2 regions of the Hymenobacter sp. FMD4 genome follow, and region 1 is predicted to be linked to the other one. Evidence: riboswitches for the same ligand, from Rfam matches in the RefSeq annotation. Region 1 holds a riboswitch; the other holds the start of a gene.
The links. A riboswitch is a leader RNA that binds a small molecule or an ion and turns the genes downstream of it on or off. The one in region 1 is predicted to bind S-adenosylmethionine.

Region 1 (4,881 bases):
GCGGCCGGGGCGCAGGGGTTGCTCCGCCATCCAGCACAGCGTCGCCTCCAACTCGCGGGTAGGCTCCGGAGCCTGGTCCACGGGCACGATGGTGTCGCCGCGGCTGATGTCCACGTCGTCGGCAAGGCGTAGCACTACGGCTTGCGGGGCCACGGCTATTTCCACCTCCTGCTGATCTACCTCGATGGCTTCGAGCGTGGTTTCGATGCCGACAGACAGCACGCGCACCCGGTCGCCGCGGCGGTACACGCCGCTCTGGACACGGCCTGCGTAGCCCCGGTAATCGGGTAGCTCCGCGCTTTGCGGCCTAATAACGTACTGCACCTGGAAGCGCGCCGGCTCATGCGTAGCCTCGGCAGTTACTGCTATTGTTTCCAGGTGCTCCAACAGGTTCGGCCCCTGGTACCAAGGCAGATTGCTCGACGCCCGCACCACGTTGTCGCCGAGCAGGGCGCTGATCGGAATGCTCGTCACCTGCCGGATGCCGAGCTGATGGGCCAGGGCCGCGTAATCAGCCACGATGTCGCGGAACACCGCCTCGGAATAGCCCACGAGGTCAATCTTGTTCACGGCCAGCACGAAGTGCCGAATGCCCAGCAACGACGACACGATGGTGTGCCGGCGCGTCTGCTCCACGATGCCCTGCCGGGCGTCGACGAGTACAATGGCCAGATCAGCATTGGAAGCGCCCGTCACCATGTTGCGGGTATACTGCACGTGGCCGGGCGTATCGGTGATGATAAACTTGCGGCGTGGCGTGGTGAAGTACTTGTGCGCCACATCGATTGTAATGCCCTGTTCGCGCTCGGCCCGCAGGCCGTCGGTGAGCAGTGCGAGGTCTACGGTGCCGGCGGCCGAAGTGCGGTTCTGCTCTTCCAGCGCCGCCAGCACGTCAAGGGATACGGCGGCGCTGTCGTAAAGCAGCCGCCCGATGAGCGTGCTCTTGCCGTCGTCGACGCTGCCGCAGGTGATGAATCGGAGAAGGTCCACTTTGAGAATGTGATTGATGTGGAAAATGTGCTGATGTGGTTGAATGTGCTGATGTGCCAATGCTGTTCCGACGAGCTTTTTAGCACATCAGCACGTTTTCCACATTAGCGAAGCGCAGCACATTAAAATCAGAAGTAGCCGTTGCGCTTGCGGTCCTCCATGCCGGTTTCGGAAATCCGGTCGTCGAGGCGGGTAGCACCCCGTTCACTTACTTTGGCTTGCAGAATGTCTTCAATGATGGCTTCCAGCGTGACTGCGTCACTTTCCACGGCGGCGGTGCACGTGGCGTCGCCCACGGTGCGAAAGCGCACCTGACGGGTAGTCAGCTCATCGGAAGCGTCGAGCGAGAGATGGTCGGTTACGGCCAGGAGTTGGCCGCTGGGCAGCACCACGCAGCGGCGCTCGTGGGCGAAGTAGATGCTGGGCAGCGGAATGTCCTCGCGTTGGATGTAATTCCACACGTCCAGCTCGGTCCAGTTGGAGATGGGGAATACGCGCACGTTCTCGCCCGGCTGAATCTGGCCGTTGTAGATGTCCCAGAGTTCCGGCCGCTGGCGGCGCGGGTCCCACTGCCCAAATTCGTCCCGCACCGAGAAAATGCGCTCCTTGGCGCGGGCCTTCTCCTCGTCGCGGCGCGCCCCACCGATGCAGGCATCAAAGCCAAATTCTTCGATGGTGTCCAGCAAGGTGTAAGTCTGTAGGGCATTGCGGCTCGGGAACTTGCCGCCCGGCTCGCGCAAGCCGCGCTGCTGAATGGTGTCTTGCACGTGGCGCACAATCAGCTGCTCGCCTAGCTCGGCGGCCAGCGCATCGCGGAAGGCCAGCACTTCCGGGAAGTTGTGTCCCGTGTCGATGTGCACCAGCGGAAACGGAAACCTGCCGGGGCGGAAGGCCTTTTGGGCGAGGCGCACCAGCGCAATGGAATCTTTACCGCCCGAAAACAGCAGCGCGGGGCGCTGAAACTGTCCGGCCACTTCGCGCAGAATGTGGATGGCTTCGGCTTCGAGCCGGTCGAGGTAGTCGAGTCTAGTGAGCGTTGGCATAAGGCAAGGAGGTGCCTGTTCGGCTGTACAGCCGAATTTTTGGAAGGGTAGGAAGAGCGGGAAATGCGGTAAGGGCGGGGCAGAGTTAAGCGGTAGCCGGAGTTTCGGCCGCTGCGCTGGTGGCATGCAGGCCGCACTCCTTGGCCGACTGGTCTTCCCACCACCAGCGGCCAGCCCGGAAGTCCTCACCGAGCTTCACAGCCCGTGTGCACGGCGCGCAGCCGATGCTCACGAAGCCTTGCAGGTGCAGGGGATTGTGCGGAATGCCGTACTCCCGAATGAACGCCCACGTCTGTTCCCAGGTCCAGTCGAGCAGTGGGTTTACCTTCAGCAGCTGGTAGGTGGCATCGTAGTCGGCCACCTGCATGCCGGTGCGGTTTGCTGATTGCTCGGCCCGGATGCCGGTTACCCAAGCCGCTTTGCCAGTCAGGGCGCGGCTCAACGGTTCCACTTTGCGTACCTGGCAGCAAGCTTTACGGGCATCCACGCTTTCGTAGAAGCCGTTGGGGCCTTGGCGCTCTACCAGCGCCGCCACCTGCTCGTGGTCGGGGTAATAGGCCCTTATGGTCTGGCCATATTTGAGCACAGTTTTGCTCCAGGTGGCGTATGTTTCCTGAAAATTCCGGCCAGTATCGAGCGTAAATACTTCGATCGGTAAATCATGCGAAAATATCAGGTGCGTAATTGCCTGATCTTCCAATCCAAAAGAAGTGGAAAAAGCAGCTTTACCCGGAAATTCAAAAGCAATTAGGCGCAAAATATCCAGTGCGTCAGCTCCAATTAATTGCTGACGAATATGCGCCACCTGTGCATCGATTGTCGTCGACATGCGCAGAAGAGCTATGACTGTTTTGCCGCAGCGAAACAAGCCAAGTAAGACAAGAAGAAAGGGCTGCTGGAAGGACAGGAAGCGAGCAAAGCTCAAGCAGCCAAACCGAACGAACCTAGGCTATACACCAGATAGCAGGCGCCTAAGGGCCGGGTTCCAGCAAACGGGAAGCAGAGGTGTGAATGCCTCAACAACACGCGCTGCGCATCGGCATACAACAGCAAAACAGCATGTTGAGGCCGAACAACTCCGGCTGCGAGGCAGCAGAGCCAAAAGAGGTAGCGCGGGGGGTGAGGTCGAAGTTCACGACGTCGTTGTTTTTATATGGTCAGGAATTGGCACCGTTCGGGACTTTCCCGTGGTTGCCGGCGCTTCGTAGAGCCTGTCTCTCCACGCCTCTGTATAAAAACAATCCTGGGTAGAATTGATGAAGCAAAGGTAGTCACACAAATTTTAGAATTGCAAATTCTTTTTGCGACTTACCTGCGTCGAAGCCAATACGCATGCCCTAGTCGTAGGGTTGGCCTATGGTGATAATATATGCTGACTTAATAAAAGGATGGTATTTACCCGCTCTCGAAGCTAATTAATAAACGAATTCGAAATCTATTCCCCTGCAATAATGCGCTAGCCAATAAATCCGATGTAGTGCCGACAGTTGCGAACTGCTACCTACGGTGTCCCGCTAATTCGCTGAGTACATTGTCGGCTCCTTATGCAACCTTATTAGGCCACTTTCAACTCGCATGATTATGCGCTTCTTCATAAGCATTGCCGTCATCATAGCGGTACCCTCACTCAGCGGGCTGAGTGGCTGTGCGCCGGCACTGATGCCCCAGTCGGCCAATCTGCCTGTATTGGTGGAAAAGGGTAACGTGGAAGCGCGTGCCAGCCTTGGATTCAATGGCCTGGAAGCGCAAGCTGCCTGGGCCATCACCAACCACGTGGCCCTGACGGGAGCTGGCATGGTATGGGGTGGGGGCAATGGCAACCGGTTTGGCGGTGGCGAAGTAGGCATGGGGTACTACCTCTGGCCAAGCGAGCAGATCATGCTGGCAGCCTACGCTGGGGCAGGTTATGGTGGTGGTCAGGCTTTGCGCAACAGTTTCGAAGGCAGCTCTACCGTCGATATCAACAGCCGCTACCGTACGGCGTACGTGCAGCCTACCTTGATCTGGAGCCCTACGGAACGGTGGCAGATGGGATTAGCGCTGCGCGTATACGGTGTGGAGTATCTGGAACTGATCAGGGCCAGCACTAACCCTCGCAGCAGTCCAATATCCGTAGTGCAAGACGCCTCGGGGCTGCGGCAAATCCATTATCAGCCCATACTGACCACCAACCGCTTCCTCTCGCGTCGGCTGATGCTAAGCAGCCGCTTGGGCTTGCAGTTTGTTTCGCGTACCCGCACAACGCTTGATCCTTGGCCCTTGGTGGCTAACATCGGCCTGACGGCCCGCCTGGGCAAGCTGTAGAACGGTTAAAACACAAGCCGCCGGACCCGGCCCCGAAACAGTGTTCATAGGCTTGGTCCGGCGGCTTTCGGTTATAAAAGCGGCGTCTAGTTGCGGTGAATCATATCCACTACCGCATCTACCCACAGCGGATGCGTGTTGCAGCTGGGCACCAGCTGCCAATGGCCGCCGCCGGCCTCCTCAAACATCTCCTTAAACTCTTCGCCCACCTCGATGGTGGTTTCCAGGCAGTCGGCTACGAAGGCAGGGCTGAAAGCCAGCACATTCTTGATGCCTTTGGCCGGAAATTCCTTTAATACTTCATCGGTGTAGGGCTGCAACCACGGGTCGCGCAGGCGGCTCTGGAGGCGGCTCTGGAACGTAACGGTGTATTGCTCCGATGTGAGGCCCATGGCCTCGGCCAGCAGGCGCGACGTGGCGTAGCACTGGGCACGGTAGCAGTAACGGTTGTTCTTGTTGTAGCTGGCGCAGCAGGTGCTTAGCTTGCAGTAGCCCTTGTGGCTGCCCTTCAGCACGTGGCGTTCCGGAATGCCGTGGTAGCTGA
Region 2 (4,881 bases), on a different contig from region 1:
GGTCTGGGAAATGGCCGAACAGCTTCATTACCAGCCCAACCACATTGCCGCCGCGCTGCGCAAGGGCCGCAGCAACCTCATCGGCGTGATGGTGCCGCACATCGAAGGGCACTTCTTCGCCTCCGTGGTGCACGGCATCGAGACGGTAGCGCGCAAGGCAGGATTCAACGTGATGATCTGCCAATCAAACGAAGACGTCAACAGCGAAAAGCAGAACATCGAGGCGATGATGAGTGCGCAGGTGGAAGGCATCCTCGTGTCGTTGGCTCGCACTACCCGTGACTTTCGCCACTTTGAGAAAATCCGCCGACGCGAGATTCCCCTGGTGCTTTTCGATCGTACCCTGGAACACGTCAATGTCAGTTCCGTGGTCATCGACGACTACCTTGGCGCCTTCCAGTTGGTGCAGCACCTCATCGACCAGGGTGCCCGCCGCATTGCGCATTTTGGAGGTCCGCGCCACCTGAACATCTACAACAACCGCTACCGCGGCTACCAGGATGCCCTGCTGGCCAACGGCCTGGAACTGGATGAACAACTGGTGCATGACTGCGACCTGACGTACGAAGACGGAATAGCAGGCATGGAAAAGCTGCTGGCCCTGCCCCAGCCGCCCGACGCCGTTTTTTCCTCCAGCGACATGGGCGCCCTTGGGGCTATGCACGTGCTCAAGGAGCGTGGCCTGCGCATCCCCGACGACATGCTGCTCGCGGGCTTCAGCAACGAGCCCATCACCTTCTTCACCGAGCCCATGCTTACCTCCGTAGACCAGCGTTGCGAGCAAATGGGGCAAGAAGCAGTGAAGCTGCTGCTTGATATCATGCAGCAGAAAACCAAGGACTTCCTGCCCCGCCGCATCGTACTTCCGCCCGATGTGCTGATCCGGGCTTCGTCGCTGGTTCGAAAAGAGGAGCTGACCAGTGAGCCAGCGCTCAGCCGGCGTTGAAGAGTTTTCTTAGGCGCTAGCTACCCCGATTGTGGCCACAGCTGGCAGGCTGGCTTCTTCTGGCCGTGAGTCAGCAAACCGGCGTTTGGCACACCGCGCAAAAGAGGCGACTTTTGCCTTTTCCTTTCTCACGCCCACACCCATTATGCTTCATTTTTACCGTCGTGCCGGCCGCTGGCTGCTGGCCTCGGCTTTGCTGCTTGCTGCTCCTTCCCTGCTGTTTGCCTGGGGTAACTGGGGCCACCAGCGCATCAACCGCGCCGCCGTGCTGGCCCTGCCTGCCTCCATGCGCACCTTCTTCTACAACCACGTCGATTACGTGGTAACGGAGTCGGTGATTCCGGATTCGCGCAAGTACGCTATCAACGACAAGGCTGAATTCCCGCGGCACTTTATCGACCTGGAGCACTACGGCACCGGCCCCATCAGTGAGCTACCCCAAACGCCCACCGAAGCTTACGCCAAGTACGATGCAGCCCAGCTTGACAAGAGCGGCCGCCTGCCTTGGTACATCCAGGACATGCTCGGCAAGCTTACGCAGGCCATGAAGAACCAGCGCAAGGACGAAATCCTGTTCCTCGCCGCCGACCTAGGCCACTACATCGGCGATGCGCACCAACCGCTGCACACCTCCGCCAACCACGACGGTCAGCTAACCGGCCAGAAAGGCATTCACTCGTTTTACGAGTCACAGCTGCCCGAGCAATTTGGCAAGAACTACAACTTCAAGCTTGCCGAGCCGAAGCTGATTCAGGACCCGGCTGCCGAAACCTGGGCCATCATCGCGCGCAGTCACGCCGCCGCCGACAGCATGCTCACCATCGAGAAGAAGCTGGCTGGCGAACTTCAGGGCAGCAAAATTGAGCTGAGCGCCGATGGCAAAGAGAAGCGCAACGTCTTCAACCAGAAATACCACACGCTGCCTTACGCCAGCGCCTACCACAAGTCGCTCAACAACATGATTGAGCGGCAGATGCGCAACGCGGCCCAGGCCACGGCTAACTTCTGGTACACCGCCTGGGTGAATGCCGGTAAGCCCGATCTGACCAAGCTTGATGCGGAGTACACCACGCGCAGCAACGAAAAGAACCTGAAGGAAGAGCTGAAGCTTATTCAGAAAGGCAAGCTGGTGGATTTCTCCTCGTTCACGGAGTTCCCGGCTAACTAAGCTGCGTGTCATAGCAGCACCATTAGCCCGTCATGTCGAGCGCAGTCGAGACATCTCGCGTGCTGACGGCTGGTAGTAGCCTCATTGTTCAACGAGAGGATTGCTATCGAGCGAGATGTCTCGACTGCGCTCGACATGACGTTCTGGGTTGATGAGTTGATTTTCAGAACCCTTTCAAAATTTTTACTATCGGCTTGCTCCGATAAGCTGCTCCGTTTCTGCCGCGGACCATACCGAAATATTCGGTTGGTCCGCGGCTTTTTTATGCCCGGTTTCCAAAACGTTACCGCCGTACTTTTACGGTACAGTTTGGCTATGTCGCAAAGGCTGCTTTACCTTTGCACCACCAATTCTTTCCGACCAAAGGATTGTTTTTATACAGAGGCGTGGAGAGACAGGCTCTGCGAAACGCCGGCAACCACCAGCGGGAGTCATCCCGGGAACGGTGCCAAGTCCTGACCATATAAAAACAAACAGCCGTGGCTTCAACCAACCGCTCCGCCGTTTTTCAGTTTACTTCCAATGCCTTCAACCAGTGCGGTGCGCTGTGTTGCTGTATGGCCATGGTAGTTGCGGCGTGTTGTTGTTGAGCTGGTCTTTTTAGCTCCCTTCCCGACTGCTCCCGCACTAGCTGACGCTGGCGCGTAACGCTGCTTTCTACACGCAGCCTAAGCGGCGTAGCGCTTTTGCGCTACGGTATGGTCGTTTCGTCATCGACGGGCTCCTACCCATTTTCCTGGCTCCGCTGCCCATCGGCAGCACTGCGTCAGCCCGTTTCGGTTGGCGGCATGGCCGGACCACACCCTAATTCTTGTTTTTCAAGCCTTTACTATCATGTCAGCCGTCCATTTCGGCTGTACCTGAGGCTTTTCACTCGTCACTTTCTTTTCGCTGTCATGCCACAGTATCCCAAGCCCATAGGTATCTATTACGAGCACCCCGAATGGTTTAAACCGCTGTTTGCGGAGCTAGACCGCCGTGGGCTGCCTTACGAGCGAATCGACGCAGCTCACCACCTGTTTGATCCAACCGAAACCGAAAGCCGCTACGCGCTGGTGGTCAACCGCATGAGTTCATCGGCTTACCTGCGCGGCCACGGGCAGGGCATCTTTCACACGGCGGGCTACACCACGCACCTAGAGCGGGTGGGCGTGCGCGTCATCAACGGTTCGGTGGCCACCAGCATCGAAACCAACAAGGCGCGGCAACTCTCGCTATTTGCCTCACTAGGGCTGAATTTTCCGAAGTCGTTTGTGGTAAACCACGCGTCGCGCACCATTGATGCGGCGCAGCAGTTGCGCTTCCCCATCGTGGTGAAGGTAAATATCGGCGGCAGCGGCGCAGGCATTATCCGCTTCGATACTCTGGAAGGCCTGAAGGCAGCCGTGGAAGCCGGTCAAATCGACCTGGGCATCGACCAGACGGCGCTGGTGCAGGAGTACGTGACGCCCCGCGGCGGCAACATTCACCGCGTGGAAATGCTTGACGGCAAGTTTCTCTATGCCATGAAGGTGTACACTACCGGGGAAAGCTTCAACCTCTGCCCGGCTGAAATCTGCCAGATTCCGGAGGAGCAGTCAGCGGAGTTCTGCTTGACGGAAGCCCCCAAAAAAGGCATTCAGGTGGAGGCTTTCACGCCGCCAGCCGAAGTAATTGAGGCCGTGGAGCGCATCGTAGCCGCCGCCAAAATCGACGTGGGCGGCATCGAATACCTTATCGACGACCGCTCCGGCGAAGTGCTGTTCTACGACGTCAACGCGCTGTCCAACTTCGTGGCCGATGCCGTGAACGTAGTGGGCTTCGACCCCTACGCCCGCTTCGTGGATTACCTGGAACGCGAACTGACTTTGGCCACCGAAAACGCTCTGGTATAATGAAATTTGGCTATTGGATGCCCGTTTTTGGCGGGTGGTTGCGCAACGTGGACGACGAAAACATGCGCGCCGACTGGAACTACGTCAAGACCCTGGGCCAGCGCAGCGAAGCCCTCGGCTACGACCTCACGCTCATCGCGGAGCTGTTTTTGAATGACATCAAGGGTCAGGAAGCTCCGTCGCTGGAGGCCTGGAGCACGGCCGCGGCCCTGGCCGCTGTGACCGAGCAGCTGGAAATCATGGTGGCCGTGCGCCCCACGTTTCACAACCCCGCCATCCTGGCCAAGCAGGCCGCCAACATCGACTTGATCAGCAACGGCCGCTTGTCGCTGAATGTGGTGTCGTCGTGGTGGCGCGACGAGGCCACCAAGTACGGCCTGCAGTTCGACCAGCACGACGACCGGTACGCCCGCACCAAGGAGTGGCTGGACGTGCTGACCAGCGTGTGGGACAAGGACCATTTCTCCTACGACGGCAAGTACTACCAGGTAGCCGACAACGTGCTGCAGCCCAAGCCCGCCAAGAAGCCATTCCTGTACGCGGGTGGGGAGTCGGAAGCGGCCAAGGAGCTGATTTCGACGCAGTGCGACGGGTACGTGATGCACGGCGACTCGCCGGAGCAGATCGGAACGCGCATTGCCGATATGCGCCGCCGCCGCGAACAGAAAGGCTTGCCGCCGATGAAGTTCGGGGTGGCCGGTTACACCATCGTGCGCGACTCGGAGCAGGAAGTAAAGAAGGAGCTGGACCGCATCACCAACGTGCAGGCTTCGTCGGCGGGCTACGGCAACTACCAGCAGTGGCTGGCTGGCACGCAGTTGGAGCAGCAAGTGTCCTTGCAGGATTACTCGGTATCGAACCGGGGCCTGCGCACCGGCCTTACCGGCACGCCC

Region 2: linked by a shared signal. The riboswitch ahead of AC5FXY_RS12600 (ATP-grasp domain-containing protein) and the one ahead of AC5FXY_RS07660 (phosphoadenylyl-sulfate reductase) in region 1 are both predicted to bind S-adenosylmethionine.

The regions. Positions count from the first base shown of each region.
Region 1 is NZ_JBZYWH010000005.1:200,141-205,021, forward strand. Features, by position in the region: gene AC5FXY_RS07650 (sulfate adenylyltransferase subunit 1) at 1-990, opposite strand, end outside; gene cysD (sulfate adenylyltransferase subunit CysD) at 1,119-2,033, opposite strand; gene AC5FXY_RS07660 (phosphoadenylyl-sulfate reductase) at 2,119-2,862, opposite strand; SAM riboswitch class I at 3,180-3,271, opposite strand; gene AC5FXY_RS07665 (hypothetical protein) at 3,615-4,337, shown strand; gene hemH (ferrochelatase) at 4,424-4,881, opposite strand, start outside.
Region 2 is NZ_JBZYWH010000012.1:30,915-35,795, reverse strand. Features, by position in the region: gene AC5FXY_RS12610 (LacI family DNA-binding transcriptional regulator) at 1-946, shown strand, start outside; gene AC5FXY_RS12605 (zinc dependent phospholipase C family protein) at 1,092-2,114, shown strand; SAM riboswitch class I at 2,486-2,584, shown strand; gene AC5FXY_RS12600 (ATP-grasp domain-containing protein) at 3,011-3,988, shown strand; gene AC5FXY_RS12595 (LLM class flavin-dependent oxidoreductase) at 3,988-4,881, shown strand, end outside.